DNA from 4 places in the Cedecea sp. B1(4) genome. Region 4 is predicted to be linked to each of the others. Evidence: predicted binding sites of a transcription regulator. Region 4 holds the regulator's gene; each other region holds the start of a gene.

The links. Region 4 encodes Fur, which represses iron uptake genes when iron is present. Its sites were predicted from a motif close to ATAATAATGAGAACNACTATCAA; they were not measured.
Region 1: ACR6JA_RS10885 (Nramp family divalent metal transporter) is a predicted target of Fur. The motif match lies at 2,836-2,858, and genes of this name have one in related genera.
Region 2: ACR6JA_RS06550 (TonB-dependent siderophore receptor) is a predicted target of Fur. The motif match lies at 2,136-2,158, and genes of this name have one in related genera.
Region 3: sufA (Fe-S cluster assembly scaffold SufA) is a predicted target of Fur. The motif match lies at 1,785-1,807, and genes of this name have one in related genera.

Annotation. Positions count from the first base shown of each region.
Region 1 covers NZ_JCAHMZ010000004.1:265,919-270,539, reverse strand. Annotated here, with positions in the region: gene mgrA (L-glyceraldehyde 3-phosphate reductase) at 44-1,033, shown strand; gene ACR6JA_RS10890 (DUF2502 domain-containing protein) at 1,188-1,508, shown strand; gene ACR6JA_RS10885 (Nramp family divalent metal transporter) at 1,557-2,813, opposite strand; gene ACR6JA_RS10880 (NupC/NupG family nucleoside CNT transporter) at 3,159-4,346, shown strand; gene ACR6JA_RS10875 (diguanylate cyclase) at 4,388-4,621, opposite strand, start outside.
Region 2 covers NZ_JCAHMZ010000002.1:681,259-685,879, forward strand. Annotated here, with positions in the region: gene ACR6JA_RS06550 (TonB-dependent siderophore receptor) at 1-2,090, opposite strand, end outside; gene tyrP (tyrosine transporter TyrP) at 2,282-3,493, opposite strand; gene ACR6JA_RS06560 (ABC transporter substrate-binding protein) at 3,740-4,621, shown strand, end outside.
Region 3 covers NZ_JCAHMZ010000001.1:466,672-471,292, reverse strand. Annotated here, with positions in the region: gene sufB (Fe-S cluster assembly protein SufB) at 1-1,365, opposite strand, end outside; gene sufA (Fe-S cluster assembly scaffold SufA) at 1,374-1,742, opposite strand; gene ACR6JA_RS02325 (YadA C-terminal domain-containing protein) at 2,180-3,067, opposite strand; gene ACR6JA_RS02320 (ABC1 kinase family protein) at 3,561-4,621, shown strand, end outside.
Region 4 covers NZ_JCAHMZ010000008.1:38,738-43,358, reverse strand. Annotated here, with positions in the region: gene glnS (glutamine--tRNA ligase) at 1-30, shown strand, start outside; gene chiP (chitoporin ChiP) at 495-1,901, shown strand; gene ACR6JA_RS17285 (ChiQ/YbfN family lipoprotein) at 1,949-2,275, shown strand; gene fur (ferric iron uptake transcriptional regulator) at 2,370-2,816, opposite strand; gene fldA (flavodoxin FldA) at 3,096-3,626, opposite strand; gene ybfE (LexA regulated protein) at 3,806-4,084, opposite strand; gene ybfF (esterase) at 4,226-4,621, opposite strand, start outside.

The DNA of each region.
Region 1 (4,621 bases), on a different contig from region 4:
AGCGTATACACTGATTTCTCTGTTACCTATAAGGATGACAATAATGACCTGGCAGCCCAACCCTGAACGCTATTCGTCTATGGAGTACCGTCGCTGCGGCCGCAGCGGCCTGAAACTGCCCGCCATCTCCCTTGGCCTTTGGCACAATTTTGGCGATGAAACGCTGCTGGAAACCAGCCGCCAACTGCTGAGAAGGGCTTTCGATCTGGGCATTACCCATTTTGACCTTGCCAATAATTACGGGCCACCGCCTGGGTCAGCTGAAGCCAACTTTGGGCGCATTTTGCGGGAAGATTTTCAGGCCTGGCGCGACGAGCTGATTATCTCCACCAAAGCGGGTTACACCATGTGGGACGGGCCTTACGGCGACTGGGGTTCACGCAAATATCTGATTTCAAGTCTCGACCAGAGTCTGAAGCGCACGGGGCTGGAGTATGTCGATATCTTTTATCATCACCGCCCGGATCCTGACACGCCGCTGGAAGAGACCATGCGCGCCCTCGATCATGTGGTGCGCCAGGGCAAAGCGCTGTATGTCGGGATCTCAAACTACCCGGCCGATCGGGCGGAGAAAGCTATTGATATCCTGAACGATCTCGGTACACCTTGCCTGATCCACCAGCCGCGTTATTCCCTGTTTGAGCGCTGGGTTGAAGGTGGCCTGCTGGATCTGCTGCAGGAAAAAGGCGTAGGCAGCATCGCTTTTTCCCCGCTTGCCGGGGGTCAGCTAACCGACCGCTATCTGAGCGGCATCCCTGCGGATTCACGCGCTGCCAGCGGCAGCCGTTTCCTGAACCCCGATCAGATTACGGCAGAGAAGCTGGCAAAAGTACGGCAGCTCAACGCGCTGGCGGAGAAACGCGGGCAAAAGCTGTCGCAAATGGCGCTGGCCTGGGTACTCCGCGATGAAAAAGTGACTTCGGTGCTTATTGGCGCGAGTAAAACCAGCCAGATAGAGGACGCCGTGGGCATGCTAAGCCAGCGCCATTTCAGCGAACAGGAACGAGCAGAAATCGAGGCGATCTTAGTGTAAACGTTTAACTTTCCCTCCTAGTTCACGCCAGGAATTGTGCAAAAAGTGCTATGGTCGGTGATTTAGGAATTGTGTAGTTCATCAGCCTGGTTGTCGGTTTGTAAGATTGTGTTAACAAGCCGCAACACGGCTCTGAGAACCAGGGAGAGAAAGTATGTTCAGGTCACTAATGCTTGCCCTTGCCTTACTGGCCGCAGCGCCGATGGTCGCAAACGCGGGTGAAATCACCCTGCTGCCGTCGGTGAAATTACAGATTGGCGATCAAGATTATCGCGGTAATTACTGGGACGGCGGCAGATGGCGCGACCGTGATTACTGGCACCGCAATTATGAATGGCGCGATCGCGGCTGGCATCGCCACCGTGGCTGGGATCGAGGCTGGGACCGCGGACGGAATAGCTATGAACGCGGCTATCGAGAAGGCTGGAACGACCGCGACGACCATCGCGGCAGAGGTCACGGGCACCGTCATTAAATAAAAAAGGGCTGGATTATCCAGCCCTTCTCACTTTCTTTGGCAAGATTAGTTGCCAAACAGCGTACTAAAAATTAACCACAGGTTGAGCGTCACCACCACCGCGACTATCACCCAGCCAACCAGCTTAACCCAACGCACGTTAACCAAATCACCCATCAGCTTTTTGTCGCTGGTAAACACCAGCAGCGGCACCAGCGCCAGCGCGATCCCGAAGCTCAACAGCACCTGGCTCATGACCAGAATACGCGTTGGGTCGAGCCCCATCATGATGACCACGAAGGACGGCGCCATGGTAATCGCCCGGCGAACCCACAGCGGAATATAAAAACGAACAAACCCCTGCATCACCACCTGCCCGGCAAGCGTGCCCACCACCGTGGATGACAAACCGGCCGCCACCAGGCTAAGCCCGAAAATCGTGGCTGCGGCATGGCTCAACAGCGGTTCCAGCGTTTTATAGGCATCTTCCAGCTCGGCAACACCGGTATGCCCGGTGAAGTGAAACGCAGCTGCGGCGGTGGCCATCATCGCCAGGTTGACGAAGCCGGCAATCGTCATCGCTATCGCCACGTCCCATTTAGTGGCGGAATAGCGCTCTGCCCGGTTGCCCGCATGCAGGTGCTGAGTCAGAGAAGAGTGCAGGTAAATCACGTGCGGCATGATTGTGGCGCCCAGAACGCCAGCAGCAAGGTAGACCGCCTCGGACGTCGGCAGATTTGGGATCAGCATCCCTTTACCCAGCTCAGCAATCTTCGGCTGGGAAAAAATAAGCTCAACGATGTAGGCCGCCGCCACAAACAGCAGCAGCCCGCCAATGACTTTTTCCAGCGGCTTTTGCCCTCGGCTTTGCAGCATCAAAATCAGGAAAGTGGCTATCCCTGTCAGCACCGCGCCTTGTAGCAAAGAGACGCCCAGAATCAACTTGAAGCCAATGGCCGCCCCGATAAACTCCGCGAGATCCGTCGCCATGGCGATGATTTCCGCCTGCACCCAGTAAATCCACACCAGCGGACGCGGGTAATGATCGCGGATTTGCTCGGCGAGGTTCTTGCCGGTGGCTATCCCCAGCTTGGCTGAGAGTACCTGAATCAGCGCCGCCATCAGGTTTGCCCACACCACCACCCACAGCAGTTGATAGCCATAGCTCGCCCCGGCCTGGATATTGGTCGCGAAGTTACCGGGGTCGATGTAGCCGATAGCGGCGATAAACGCTGGCCCCATCAACGCCAGCCGCAGCTTACGCGCGGTGCGTCCGGTATTGCTGTCAATGCGACTGCTTGTCATCTTCTGCCTCTGAGATATAGCCTTTGCTATGTTTTATGCTATCAAAATGAGAATGGTTATCAAGTTCATTTAGTGCGGGGAAATTGATTTCTCTGATAGCTGAAAACGATGTGCAGGAGGCGTGAGATGGTGAATCTGGATGCCGGTTAACGGATTAACATTTGACCAACGCGTAAGCTGTTAACCAGCTATCCTAACGTAACTTTTATCTTCTTTACTTAACATAGCAGAAATGTATGGTGGATCACTATTTTTGCGTTCCGTCACAGCTCATCACTATAGTGTGGAATTGATCTCGTTTTCTTATTGCTTGTTACATAGAATGTGCAACGAAATTAAACCTGCCTCATATTTGGAGCAAATATGTCCCGCGTTTTGCACTTTGTTTTAGCGCTTGCTGTGGTCGCGCTGCTGGCTTTGCTGGTTAGCCCTAACCGCAAGCAAATTCGTATTCGCTTTGTCATTCAGCTGTTGGTGATCGAAGTGTTACTGGCCTGGTTCTTCCTGACCTCCGACGTCGGCCTGGGCTTCGTAAAAGGTTTCTCCGAAATGTTCGAGAAACTGCTCGGTTTCGCTAACGAAGGGACAAACTTTGTCTTCGGCAAAATGAACGATGAAGGCCTGGCTTTCTTCTTCCTGAAGGTGCTGTGCCCTATCGTGTTCATTTCTGCGCTGATCGGTATTCTGCAGCATATTCGCATTCTGCCGATTGTTATCCGCGCTATCGGTACCGTGCTTTCTAAAGTCAACGGTATGGGTAAGCTGGAATCCTTTAACGCCGTAAGCTCGCTGATTCTGGGACAGTCAGAAAACTTCATCGCCTATAAGGATATTCTCGGCAAGATGTCGCGCAACCGCATGTACACCATGGCGGCGACCGCTATGTCTACCGTGTCCATGTCAATCGTAGGTGCGTACATGACGATGCTGCAGCCAAAATACGTGGTTGCCGCGCTGGTGCTGAACATGTTCAGTACCTTTATCGTGCTGTCGCTGATCAACCCGTACCGCGTGGATGAGAAAGAAGAAAACCTGCAGATGACTAACCTGCATGAAGGTCAAAGCTTCTTCGAAATGCTCGGCGAGTACATTCTGGCAGGTTTCAAAGTGGCGATTATCGTTGCCGCCATGCTGATCGGCTTCATCGCCCTGATTTCTGGCCTGAACGCGCTGTTCGCTGCCGTGCTGGGTATCTCCTTCCAGGGCATTCTGGGCTATATCTTCTACCCGGTTGCCTGGGTGATGGGCGTGCCGTCCGCAGAAGCGCTGCAGGTCGGCAGCATCATGGCGACTAAACTAGTGTCTAACGAATTCGTTGCGATGATGGATCTGCAGAAGATTGCCGGCAGCCTGTCGCCACGCGCGGAAGGCATCCTGTCCGTGTTCCTGGTGTCCTTCGCTAACTTCTCTTCTATCGGTATTATCGCCGGGGCCATTAAAGGCCTGAACGAAGAGCAAGGCAACGTGGTTTCCCGCTTTGGCCTGAAGCTGGTTTACGGATCTACGCTGGTGAGTATCCTGTCGGCATCTATCGCCGCGCTGGTTATCTAATTTTTGCGTATTAAAAAGCCGGTGCTGGTCACCGGCTTTTTTTATGCCTGCGATTCAGCCTCGCCGCCCCAACACACTCTGTTTCTCCCCTGCTGTTTCGCCCTATACAGGCGAATATCCGCCTGACTCTGGATGTGTTCCAGGTCACCGTCTGGGGCTTCTTCATGGGAAGCCACACCCAGCGAGGCCGTCACCAGCAGTTCAGACTCGTCCTCCAGCCTGAGCGGCGTGTTCACCAGCATTTTGCGCACCCGCTGCGCCACGGCGATCGCCGC
Region 2 (4,621 bases), on a different contig from region 4:
ACGCGTAGGTTACCGGCGCTGGATTCATAGTACTCGCGGTCGAACAGGTTTTTGACGTTCAGCTTCAGCTCGGTATTTTTGCCCAGCAGCTTGCTGTCCCAGGCCACAAACGCATCCGCAACGGTGTAAGCCGGCATGGTGAAGCTGTTTTCCGGGTCACCCGCGCGGCTGCCAACATAGCGCCCGCCGCCGCCCAAGCGTAATTCACCCGGCAGCCAGGAGAAACGCAGGGTGTGGCTGAGGTACAGTCCGCCCATGGTCGTCGGGGCATTTACCAGGTGGTTGCCGACGTTCACCGGATTGACGTTATCTTCCACGATCTCAGTTTTGTCATAGCTGTAGTTCGCCGTCAGGTTCCAGTCCTGCGCAATTTCGCCGTTAAGCTCTAATTCCGCACCGGTGGAGCGCGCTTTCGGGATGTTGCGGGTCACGCCGTTGATAAAGACCGACATGTCTTTTTCATCAATGCGGTAGAGCGCCAGGCTGCTGGTCAGGCGAGGTGCCATCTGCCATTTCGCGCCTACTTCCCATGTCGTCCCTTTTTCGGTGGAAGCTACGTTGCCGTTGTCGTCCGTTTGCGTGGAAGGGGTGAACGACTTGCTGTAGCTGCCGTACAGCGACACGTCAGGCACGATTTTGTACACCAGGCCCAGCTGCGGCAGGAAGGCATTGCCCCGGTCCTCCAACGTGGTTTGCGGGTTTACCCAACCGGCGCTGGAGGTCTGGGTATAGCGCTGCAGGCGGCCACCCAATACGGCAATCCACTGGTCAGTCAGATGAATGCTGTCTTTCGCAAACACGGAGCGGCTGTAGAGATTAGTGCGCAGGTTGCTGTTGGAATCGCTATAGGTGCTGCTGTTTGTGACCGGCGAGACGCCGTACACCGGGTTATACATATTGAAGGTTTTCGTCACCTTCCCACGGTACGAATACTTCTTGTAGGTTTCGTTTTGCTCGTAATCCGCGCCCAGCGTGATGTCGTGGGTCATGCCCAGCAGTTCAGGGCTACCGCTGATGTCCCAGGACGCGTAATCCGTCTGGTGGTTAAAGCCACGGTTAGCATCCGCGCGGCGGGAAACCAGACCGCTGTTAGGATCGACCGCCGTGGCACGCACTTCGTTACTGTCGTAGCGGCGCTGCATCCAGGCGTAGTTCAGGTTCGTTTCCCAGGTGTCATCCAGCTTGTACGAGTAGTTGGTCGTCAGGCGTTTGTTTTTGCCCCAGGCATGGTTGGCGTAATCGTCAATGCGGCGGTCGTAAGGAATGTTGAGCGGTTTGCCGTTGATAAACGCTGTGCCGCGGTCATACGGAATATCAAACTTATATTCTACGTAGCTGATATTGAAAGAGGCTTTGTCACCGTACCAGCTGAGCGACGGGGCAATCAGCGTGTGTTCGTCGGTGCCGAAATTCCGCCAGTAATCCTCATGCTGGCGTTCGGCCACCAGGCGGAAGGCGAAGCCGTTGCCGAGCGGGCCGGTGACGTCAACCATGCCGGACCCGCCGCCGTTGCTGCTACTTGTGCCGCTGACGTGGGTGTTCCAGCTGTACTGCGGTTTCTTGCTAACGAGGTTAATCACGCCGCCAGGATTCAGGATGCCATAGAGCAGGGAGGCCGAGCCTTTCAGCACCTCAACATGGTCGATGCTGGAATCCATCGCCAGGCCCTGGTTGCTTCGCACCCCGTCAATAAACACGGAGCCGTCGCTGTTCGAGCCAAAGCCGCGTTTGACAAAACCGTCCTCGATGCCGCCGAGGGTATTACTCTGCGTGACGCCGCTGACGAACTTCATCGCGTCATTGACCGAGGTCACCGCGTAGTCGTCAATCACCTGCGGCGTGACCACGCTAACGGACTGAGGGATTTCGCTGCGCGGCGTTTTGCTGCGGGAGGCGATGGAGGAGTCATCCTGGGTATAGCTGGTTGGTGAGCCGTCCGGATTAGCGGTAGCGACCACGGTTAAGGTGTCTTCCTTCGGTTTGTCGGCGGCGAAAGCCGGAGCACCAACGATGAAGGTTGAAATGATTAATAATTTTGAATTAACAAGAGCCTGGCGAACGAAAGTGGAACCAAAAGGAATGCGATTCATGATGTTGTTTATCTGAACTGAAACGATTTTATAATGGGAATTGAGATGATAATAACAACAATTAGCATTTACAATATTAACTCTGCTTACATAATTACTGGTTTTATATCCAAAATCCTGAAGAGTTAGCGGGGAATTAGCAGAAAAAACGAAGAACGCGGGACGAATGCCCCGCGTGAATATCAAGAGCGTTAACCGACTTCCGGCAGCAGGCCGACGGTAATCAGGAACTGAATAACAATCACGGCGATCCCGCAGGCAAAGACCAGCCCCAGCAGCGGCTTACCGCCCGCCACGCGCCACGTCACCTCCGCATGCTGTTTGCGGCTTTGCCACACCAGCATCGACGGTACCAGCAGGGCAAGCACCGCCAGCGCAACGCCCGCATAGCCCAGCGCCATCACAAACCCCTGCGGGTAGAACAACGCAAAAACCAGCGGCGGCAGGAAGGTCATCAGCCCGGTTTGCAGGCGGCCAGAGGCTTTCCGGCTGCGGGCAAAAAGATCGCCGAGGTAGTCGAATAGACCCAGGGAAACGCCCAGGAACGAGGTGGCCAGAGCGAAGTCGGCGAACAGATGAATCGCCAGCTCAACGTGAGGGGTAGCCACCACCTGACGAACAACCTGCAGGAAGCCGTTCAGCCCGGAATGCTCCGCCATCAGCCCGGTAAAGGTTGGCGAGTCAATGGCGCCGAGGGTGGCGATCTGCCAGAAAATGTAGGCCACCAGCGGAATGGCGCTGCCGACGATAAACACCCAGCGCAGCTTGCGAATATTACCGTTCATGTAGCTGACAATACTCGGCACGCTGCCGTGGAAGCCAAACGAGGTAAAGATGACCGGGATGGCGGAAAGCGCCAGGCCTTTCTCAATCGGCAGCGTAAGCAGGTTGGTGTGGTGGATATGCGGCATCATCAGGGCCAGCATGACTACCAGCAGAATGATTTTGGCGCTGAACAACACGCGGTTAAACATATCGACCATGTGAGTGCCGATGCAGACAATCCCGCCCGCCACAACGGTAAACAACAGCACGCCAGAAGTGGCAGAGATAGAAGTGGACAGCCACTGGCTAAGGCTTGCCGCCAGCAGTTCACCGGCGCCGCTAATGTAAGCCGCCGTCAGGGCATACATCAGGAACAACATACTGAAGCCTGTTAACCACTGGCCGGGGCGGCCGAGATAGCGCCGGGCGAGGGTACCCAGACCGGTGTCCGCCGGAACGTGCTGATAAACCTCTACCAGCAAGAGTGCGGTGTAACACATCAGTGCCCAAAGGCCGACGAGCATCAGCAGCGTGACGCTAAACCCTACGCCAGCAGACGCCAGCGGCATCGCCAGCATGCCTGCGCCAATGGTGGTTCCCGCCACGATAAAAACACTGCCAAGAGTCCTGTTCTTCACGCTTTCCTCTGCATTTACGAAGAGCTGTATACATTTATGCCGCGCAGGGTAAGGGAAAAGCGTAGATGCGTCAAATGAGGGTTACGGGAGGTGTATTGATATGTTTACGATCTTGCTTAAGTTTTTGTGACATTGTCACGTAATAAAATTAAACCAATCAGTGCTTGCCATGCCGTGGGAAATTAAGGCTTTATTAATATAAATAGTAATAATAACTAATCTCTTTCTCATGGAGAGCATCAATCAATGAAAGTAAATTTGGTCCTGACAGGGTTACTGCTCGCTTCGGCGGGTTGCGGCGCCACCACTTATCCCATCACGGTTACCGACATGGATAACCAGCGTATTACCATCCAGAAGGAACCTCAGCATGTGATCCTGCAGGATGGGCGAGACATTTTGTCTCTGGCGCTGCTTGACCGTGAAGATCCGTTCAAACGTGTTGTAGCCTGGAATAACCTGCCGAAAAAACAGGACACCCAAACCTGGGATGTGCTGAAGCGCAAATGGCCAGAAGCCACCAAAATTATTGATATGGGCTTTAGCGATCAGGGCGAAGTCAACCTTGAGAGCGTGCTGGCGCAGCAGCCGGACATCATGATTGCGCAACTGCGGGCTAAACCTGCGCTGGAGCAAACGGGCGTGATTAACTCACTCAAGAAGCTCAATATCCCGGTCGTGTTCGTTGATTATGAGCTGCACCCGGTAGAGAACACCGCCAACAGCGTGAAGCTACTGGGTACCGTGCTTAATCAGGAGAAACGCGCCAAAGAGTACACTGACTATTACCAGCAGCACCTGGCCCGCATTCAGCAGGTGGCGGCCGATGTTAAAAACAAACCAACGGTGTTTATTGAACCGATTGCCGGGAATACAGAAAACTGCTGCTTCACCCACGGGCATAACGGCTGGGGCGCGCTGGTGGAAGCGGTAGGCGGGAAGAACATTGGTTCTAAGCTGCTGCCTGGCAGCGCCGGGTTTGTCTCGATGGAGCAGATTATCGCCATGAAGCCTGACGTTTATATCATGTCCGGCTCCAAACGTCCGAACCCGAGCGTGTTGCCGTTTGGCTACGGCAGTACGCCGCAGGAAGTTAACGCCACTTTCAGTAAACTGCTGGCTCGTAAC
Region 3 (4,621 bases), on a different contig from region 4:
GTCATCTTCGCTGATGCCACGCTGCAGGCAGTAGAACAGCTGATCTTCACCAATGCGCGACGTGGTGGCTTCGTGCTCCAGCTGCGCCGTGTTGTTGCGGCACTCCACGTACGGGAAGGTGTGCGCCCCGCTGTCCGGCCCGATCAACATCGAGTCGCACTGGGTGAAGTTACGGGCGTTGGTCGCGGTGGGCATGATTTTCACCAGGCCGCGGTAGCTGTTCTGGCTATGGCCGGCGGAGATCCCTTTCGAGATGATCGTCGATTTGGTGTTCTTGCCGATGTGGATCATTTTGGTGCCGGTGTCCGCCTGCTGATGGCCGGAGGTCAGCGCCACGGAGAAGAACTCGCCGATGGAGTTGTCGCCACGCAGGATCACGCTCGGGTACTTCCAGGTGATGGCAGAGCCGGTTTCTGACTGTGTCCAGGACATCTTGCTGTTCTCACCTTCGCACAGGGCGCGCTTGGTGACGAAGTTCAGGATGCCGCCAGTGTTGTTATCCCCCGGGAACCAGTTTTGCACCGTGGAGTACTTCACTTCCGCATCGCGGTGAATAATCACTTCCACTACGGCGGCGTGGAGCTGGTAGCTGTCGCGCACTGGTGCAGAACAGCCCTCGATGTAGCTCACATAGCTGCCTTCATCCGCCACTAAAATAGTGCGCTCGAACTGACCGGTTTTTTCCGCGTTGATCCGGAAATAGGTGGACAGCTCCATCGGGCAACGCACGCCTTTCGGGATGTAAATAAAGGTGCCGTCAGAGGCCACCGCGGCGTTAAGCGCGGCGAAGAAGTTATCGTTAGACGGCACCACGGTACCCAGGTATTTTTTGACCAGTTCCGGGTAATCGTGAATCGCCTCGCCGAAGGAGCAGAAGATAATGCCCTGCTCGGAGAGTTTTTCGCGGTAAGTGGTTGCCACAGACACGGAGTCAAAAATGGCGTCAACCGCCACTTCGCTACCTTCGCGCACCGGTACACCAAGCTGCTTAAACGCGTCTTCGACTTCGTTCGTCAGGAAAGCATTAGGTGGCTGTTGCACCGCTCCGGGCTGGGACGCACAGGTGTCGTCGCAGCTCCCGCAGGATGGCGCAGAGTAATAGCTGTAATCCTGGTAATTCAGTTTGTCGTAATTCGCCTTCAGCCAGTGCGGCTCTTCCATTTTCAACCATGCATGGAAGGCATTGAGACGAAACTCCAGCATCCATTCGGGCTCGTTACGACGGGCAGAGATTGCCCGAACCACCTCTTCATTTATGCCCTTCGCCAGCTGCTCGGTCTGCAGCTCGGTGAAAAAGCCCTCTTTATAATTGAGGTTGCCGGTCCAGGTTTTGACATCGTCAGTTGCTTCAGTATTACGAGACATAGTACCGCCTATACCCCAAAGCTTTCGCCGCAGCCGCATTCGTGCTGCGCTTTCGGGTTATTAAATTTAAAGATCTGATTCAGGCCTTCACGCACGTAATCCACTTCCGTGCCGTCGATAAAAGGCATGGCGGAGAGCGGCACCCACAGGCGCGCGCCGTAAAACTCATAGACCAGATCGTCCGGCTTCGGCTCGGTGACCGTGTCCAGCACGTAGCCAAAGCCAGCGCAGCCCGTCTGTTTGATACTCAGGCGGATGCCTTTAAGCTCGGGTTGTTTGGCGGCCAGATCGCGGATATGCGCGCTGGCGGCCGGGGTCAGGGTCAGCCCCTGCCAGGCAAAATCATTGGGATCAAAGGAACCGGTTTGCACATCCATTCTTCACCTCATTATTCTCTGCGCCCGAAGGCCGATACCCTTATGTTAATGATAACAATTATCAATACAACGTTATGAAAACAGGGGTATTCGCGAAACGCTGGTTTTTTGGGCGTCTTTACTAAGGATAGACCGTCATGAAACTCTTGCAGATGGCGAAAAGAGCTGTTTAAGCCACTGGTGTAAAAGGAAATATCAAAGATGAAAAACGCCTGAACCGGGCAAGACAAAAGATGTATAGAAAATATCTATTTATGTGATTGGAAGCGCACTGAATGCGAAATTAGCGCCATAAAGTACCAGTAATTTTCAGTTTTACGGGAACAAGAAGAGGTGCGGTCGCAGGGGGATTAAGGTATCTGTTCAGAAAAATCCGCCCCCTGGTTACCAGGGCATAAGGTTAACCAGGGGAACTGAGTTAGCTATGTTGAGCTGCATTACCACTCAAAGTTGACTGCCGCATTGTATGTCACGGCCTTGAAGTCCTCGGTATTGGTTGAAATCCCGGCCTTTGCGGCGACATTTTCATTGAACCGATACCCGCTACCAATGGCCATCGCGCTGGTAGATTCATACCCGCCTAGCGAGCCAGAAAGGTTGAATTTGCCAACGCTGTAGGGCTGGAAAAGCCCTGAGAGCGCCGCCTGGGAGGCAAACCCACGCTTCATTTTGTGATCCAGTTTATCCACGCGGTTACCGAGATGGTTAAGATCGCCATTAAGCTGGGTGATGGAGTCCTGGAACTGAGCATTGCTCCTGGCCTGACTCTGGTTAATGGTATTCTGCTGCGTATTCAGATTTGCCTGAGACTGGTTAATGGCCCCCTGCTGATTGTTCAGATTTGCCTGAGTCTGATTAATGGCCCCCTGCTGATTGTTCAGATTTGCCTGAGTCTGATTAATGGCCCCCTGCTGATTGTTCAGATTTGCCTGGGTCTGATTAATGGCCCCCTGCTGATTGTTGACGTTAGCCTGGTTCGCATTAACCGTGGACTGCTGTTGATTCACCGCATTCTGCTGGCTATTTACGCTGTTCTGGTTCTCATTCCACTCGGCCTGCTTGACGTTGGTGGCATTCTGCCGATCGTTGAGCATTTTTTGTTGGTCATTGACTGTCTGCTGTTTTTGAATGCTTTCATTCAGCGCTGAATCAATGGTATCAACGTTATTTTTAATATCACCGAAATTTCCATTGGTTTTATCAGCATCAGCATGGGAGTTACTGGAAGTCACGTCTGATGACCAGTCCCCCCATTCAAGAGCAGAGACAGACTGGGTGACTAATAATCCAGAAACAAGAAAGGCCAACAAAGACTTATTATTCATTAAAATTACTCCATTATTATAATTAAACCATTACTGTGCGGAGAAATTATTCATAAATAGAATTAACAAGGCAACACAGAAATAATGATAAAAATAGCCTAAAGCGAATATTCTTAGCCATAAAAAATAAAATTAACTCATTGTTCTTAAAACAATAAAAACAAAAAAACAAAAAATTAGACATAAACAAACACATCAAAAACCACCAGACTTTCAGAATTCACCTCGGGCAAAAGTGGTAAAAAATCGATAATAAAAATCAGATTTAGCAATAAGAGAAAACCATACACATACCAAAAAAAAACAAGATAAATAGATGAGATGAAGATCAGTTAGCTTTTATTGACGACTCTCATTACCTTCCATCGCTTTAACGTCAAATTTCCCGCAGCCTGTATGCGACAGGCTAACCCTCTGCCCTGAGATAAGAATGGCGTGAAAATATTCCGATTTATCGACTATCCTCCTGTTAAGAAAAAAGGGAGCTTGTCCAATGCTGAAAATGATTATGGTCACCGCCCGCGATCGCGTAAGGCTGCAGGAAATTATCGGCGTTTTCCTCCGCTATGGATTGCAGGACATTGTGCGTTTGCTGGGCCTGTCCTCGCTGCATGACAAAATACGTGGCAACAGCCAACACGATGCTTTGCCGATGCCGCAGCGCCTGTGCGCGGCGCTGGAAGAACTGGGCCCGACGTTCGTTAAGCTCGGGCAAATCCTCTCGACCCGTAGCGACCTGCTTGACCCCGCATGGACGGAAGCGCTTAGCCAGTTGAATTCGAGCGCCAGCCCTCTGCCCTGGCCGCAGCTTGAACCAGGCGTTGTAGCGACGCTCGGGGCTCCGCCTGCGGAGGTTTTCGCTATCTTTGATGAAACCCCGCTGGCCAGTGGCTCGATAGCACAAATTCACCGGGCCACGCTGAAAAATGGCGACGAGGTTATCGTCAAAATTCAGCGCCCCGGGATTGAAACAACCCTCAAGGCCGACCTGCGTTTACTCCGTTACCTGGCGGAAAGTCTGGAGCAGCAGAGCGCGGGGCTGGCTCGCTTTCAGCCGGTGATGCTGGTGCGTTATCTGGAAAACGCCCTGAATCAGGAACTGGATTTTTGCCATGAAGCCGCCAACGGGGAAAAGATTTATCAGTTTTTCGCCGACAACAACGACGTCGTCATCCCCAGGATTTATTGGGACTGGTGCCACCCTACGCTGATGGTGCAGGCATTTTTGCCCGGCGTGGCGCCGGTTGACGGCCAGCAGCTTGCCGCCGCCGGGTTTGATGGCCCCTTGTTGGCGCGTAAAGGCGCGACAGCGTTTATCAATATGCTCTTTGACCTGCGGACTTACCACGCAGATCCGCATCCCGGCAATGTCATGGCCCTGGCGGGCAACCGGGTCGGCTTCATTGATTTCGGCATGGTGGGAAGCCTGAGCCAGGCGCGACGCGACGAGCTGTTGTCGCTGATTTATGCCATCAGCGAGCGTGACGCCAGCGGGATTGTCGATGCCCTCATCGCCTGGAGTGGCCAGGAGACACTAGATCTTACCGAACTGGA
Region 4 (4,621 bases):
CGTGATACCTGGGCTAAAATCGGCGAATAATTGCCGTTTATTGCCTGATGAAAACGCCGCTAAATGCGGCGTTTTTTCTTTTTGCTTACCTGTCATTAACCTTGTGTACACATTCGCGATGCGAATTAATTCTCATTCACGTTTTTGTGAAAATCTCTTCACAGGAAGTCATGTCTTCCCCGTAATCTCCTGATGCTTATAATGAAAGCGCTCTCAATGAAGTTTTATTCTTAAAATCAATCGTAATCAGGGTTAATAATCTGCCGCGCAATTTTGTTACAAATGCACATAGATTATGTGCTCTCTGTCATACTCCAGGAAATCTCTGATACAAAGTCATTGATAATTCGCGTCGCGAAAAATAGTCTATGAGCAGCAGTAATGCGGGTGTGTTAGGCAAAAACCGCTTTTAGCCGTAAGGCAATTTTACTTTTTTTCGTCATTGGCGCTTTTCACGTCAGACGATGATTTTTACGTCAAAGAGGAATTTAACTATGCGTACGTTTAGTGGCAAACGTAGTGCGCTTGCTCTTGCTATTGCAAGCGTTACCGCTCTTTCAGGTTTTGTAGTAGCTCCGCAGGCTAGCGCCGCGGGCTTTGTTGATGACTCCACGCTGACCGGCGGCATCTATTACTGGCAGCGTGAACGTGACCGTAAAGACGTGTCTGACGGTAAGTACAAAACTAACCTGTCGCACTCAACCTGGAACGCCAACCTCGACTTCCAGTCCGGCTATGCGGCTGACATGTTTGGTTTCGATATTGCCGCCTTTACCGCCATTGAAATGGCCGAAGACAGCGCCAGCGGTCACCCGAACGAAATCGCATTCTCCTCTAAAAATAAAGGCTACAGCGAAGACTACTCCGGCGATAAAGGCGGTATCAGCCTCTATAAAGCCGCCGCTAAATTTAAGTACGGCCCGGTTTGGGCTCGTGCAGGTTACATTCAGCCAACCGGCCAAACCCTATTAGCGCCACACTGGAGCTTTATGCCTGGTACCTACCAGGGGGCTGAAGCGGGTGCCGCATTCGATTACGGTGATGCCGGCGCACTGAGCTTCTCCTACATGTGGACTAACGAGTACAAGGCGCCATGGCACCTGGAAACCGACAAGTTCTACCAGAATGACAGAAAGACCAAAGTTGATTACCTGCACTCCATCGGCGCGAAATATGACTTCAAAAACGACCTGATTCTGGAAGCTGCATTCGGTCAGGCTCAAGGTTTTGTTGATCAGTACTTTGCTAAAGCCAGCTACAAATTCGACGTTGCAGGCAGCCCGCTGAGCACCAGCTACCAGTTCTATGGCACCCGTGACAAAGCCGCGAACAACACCATCAACGATATTTATGACGGCACCGCATGGCTTCAGGCGCTGACCTTAGGCTATAAAATTGGCCAGGTTGACCTGCGTCTGGAAGGGACCATGGTGAAGGCAGAAGGCCAGCAGGGTTACTTCCTGCAGCGTATGACGCCAACCTACGCGTCTTCCAACGGTCGTCTGGATGTGTGGTGGGATAACCGCTCTGACTTCAACGCCAACGGTGAAAAAGCCGTGTTCTTCGGCGCAATGTATGACCTGAGTAACTGGAACCTGCCGGGTTGGGCAGTGGGTGCTTCTTACGTTTATGCATGGGACGCAAAACCATCTACATGGGCGCTTGATGCTTCCGGTAACCGCCAGGATCTCGCTTCGAATAAGATCAAAGAGTCTTCTTACAGCCTCGACGCCATGTATACCGTGCAGGAAGGCCGTGCGAAAGGCACGCTGTTCAAACTGCACTTCACTCAGTACGACAACCACTCCGACATCCCAAGCTGGGGCGGTGGTTACGGCAACATCTTCCAGGATGAGCGTGACGTGAAATTCATCGTGATTGCTCCGTTCACCATCTTCTGATGTGAAACCGGGCGCGCAAGCGCCCGTTTTTTTATAAGGAACCGAACATGAAAAAGATTCTGCTGATTACCGCCGCTGTATTCACGCTGTCTGCCTGCGTTCAACCTCCTGCACCTCCGGAAGATTCACGCCTGAAGCAGGCCTATAGTGCCTGTATCAATACGGCGGAAGGCAATCCGGATAAAATTGAAGCCTGCCAGAGCGTGCTGAACGTACTGCGTCAGGAAAAACAGCATAAAGCGTTTGTTGAGAAAGAGACGGTGAACGTGCTGGATTACCAGAAATGTATCCAGGCAAGAAAGAGCGGCAATGATGAAGCCGCGAAGGTACGCTGCGATAAGATTTGGCAGGAGATTCGCGCCAATAACAGCTGATAGCCTTTTTCAGTTAATAAAAAAACCGGCAAGGGAAACCTGCCGGTTTTTGCTTTTAAACGCCACCGAAGCAGCGTTTGTTAATGCGGATTACTTATTTAGGATCGTGGGCCGTGTCGTCTTCGCGGCAGTCACCTTCAGCACAGTGCCCGTACAGATAGAGGCTGTGGTTAGTCAGGCGGATGCCGTGGCGCGTGGCAATTTCACGCTGGCGGGATTCAATAGAATCATCGCTGAACTCGATCACTTTACCGCAGTCGAGGCAGATCAGGTGGTCGTGATGATGCTGCTGGGTCAACTCAAAAACGGACTTGCCGCCTTCAAAATTATGGCGGGTCACGATCCCTGCATCATCAAACTGGTTCAGCACGCGATAGACGGTCGCCAGGCCGATTTCTTCGCCCATGTCGATCAGACGTTTATATAAGTCTTCCGCGCTGACGTGATGATTTACCGGCTCTTGCAGCACTTCGAGGATTTTTAATCGCGGAAGCGTGACTTTCAAGCCGGCCTTCTTTAATGCGGTATTGTTGTCAGTCATGCGGAAAGTGTCCTGTTGCTTAACGATTCGCTCAAACTGCAGTGAGCGTAAAGAGTAATGCGTCTCATTATAGAACTGCTACTTCTAAATGGGAACCGCAAGTATGGTGCAAAATAAGGCTGAAAAATCGTGGCGGCGTCGCCATTTACAGTAATTATCAGCCAAGCTATCAGGAAGACATTGTACAGGGATGTACGAGAAAGTTACAAACTTGTAGCAATTATTTTCATTGCTACAAGCTATCAAGATGGCGCAAATATCGCATTTGCGCCATGGAAATCAGGCGTTAATGATATCGGCCAGATTCAGTTCTTCAGAAACCTGTTTAACCCACTTCTCAACGCGCTCAGCGGTCAGTTCCGGCTGGCGATCTTCGTCGATAGCCAGACCGACAAAATTGTCGTCATCCGCCAGGCCTTTGGAGGCTTCAAAGTGGTAGCCCGCGGTTGGCCAGTGGCCCACAATTGCCGCGCCGCGCGGTTCGATAATGTCGCGAATGGTGCCCAGCGCATCACAGAAATATTCCGCGTAGTCTTCCTGGTCGCCGCAGCCGAACAGCGCCACCAGTTTGCCGTTGAAATCGACTTCTTCAAGCGTAGGGAAGAAGTCATCCCAGTCGCACTGGGCTTCACCGTAGTACCAGGTTGGGATGCCGAGCAACAGAATGTCGAAACCTTCGAGATCTTCTTTGCTGCTTTTAGCAATGTCATGCACCTCAGCAACGTCTTTACCGAGCTGTTTTTGAATCATTTTCGCGATATTTTCGGTGTTACCGGTGTCGCTGCCGAAAAAAATGCCTACGATTGCCATGAGTAAAATAACCTCTTGAAACTTAATAGTATGCTGGCCGTTCAATGCCCACGTATAGGGCAATCATAGCAGAACAGCTCCAGCAGCGGAAACAGCTATCACGCCCGGGTGCACAGTCTGCAACATGGTTTTGCTCACCCTTTTGAGATTTCAGATAACCTGCAGGGTGTCTGAAGGCGTTACCCGAGATTTTTAAGCTGCTCGAGCAGCATCTCTTCGATCAGTTCGCTGCGGCTGATGTTACGGGCGTCAGCCAGCTGGTTGAGGGCATCGACCGCCTCGTTGTTCAGTTTTAGCTCAACTCGCTTCAAACCACGCACTTTATCGCGCTTCAGCTGATTGCGTTTATTAATACGCAACTGCTCATCGCGCGAGAGCGGATTGGTTTTCGGCCGCCCGGGGCGACGCTCGTCCGCGAACAGATCTAATGTAGTACGGTCCGTTTGTTCTTTTGCCATGATTAGAATACTGACAGGAAATTCTGGCTGCAGGGGCAGGGTGCCGGTGCAATTAAGCGCGCCATCATACATCAGCGCGCCATTCCCGCCAACGCGTTAGCGACTTCAGCTGCCCGGTCGGTCTGTTTTTAATCAGTTTTTCTACTTAGCGTCGATAAATCGGTGGATTGCCCGCAAAACGGCATCCGGTTTTTCCGCATGAACCCAATGACCCGCTCCAGCGATGACGTGAGCGCGGGCCTGTGGGAACTGACTTAACAGCGCCTCGCGGTGGCTTTCATCAACATAGGGAGAATTCCCACCGCGGATAAATAGCGCCGGATGTGGCCACGCCGAGACAGGCTGCCAGCCAACGATATTTTCGTATTGCTGCCAAAGCACAGGCACGTTGAACTTCCACTCGCCGTCAGCAAAGGATTTCAGCAGAAACTGAATGACGCCTTCCTCAGCTATGTGGTCGCGCATGATTTGCGCCGCCTGTTGGCGAGTTTTTATGCCCGCTTCGGTGACCGCGCGAATAGCCGCGAAAATCTCGTC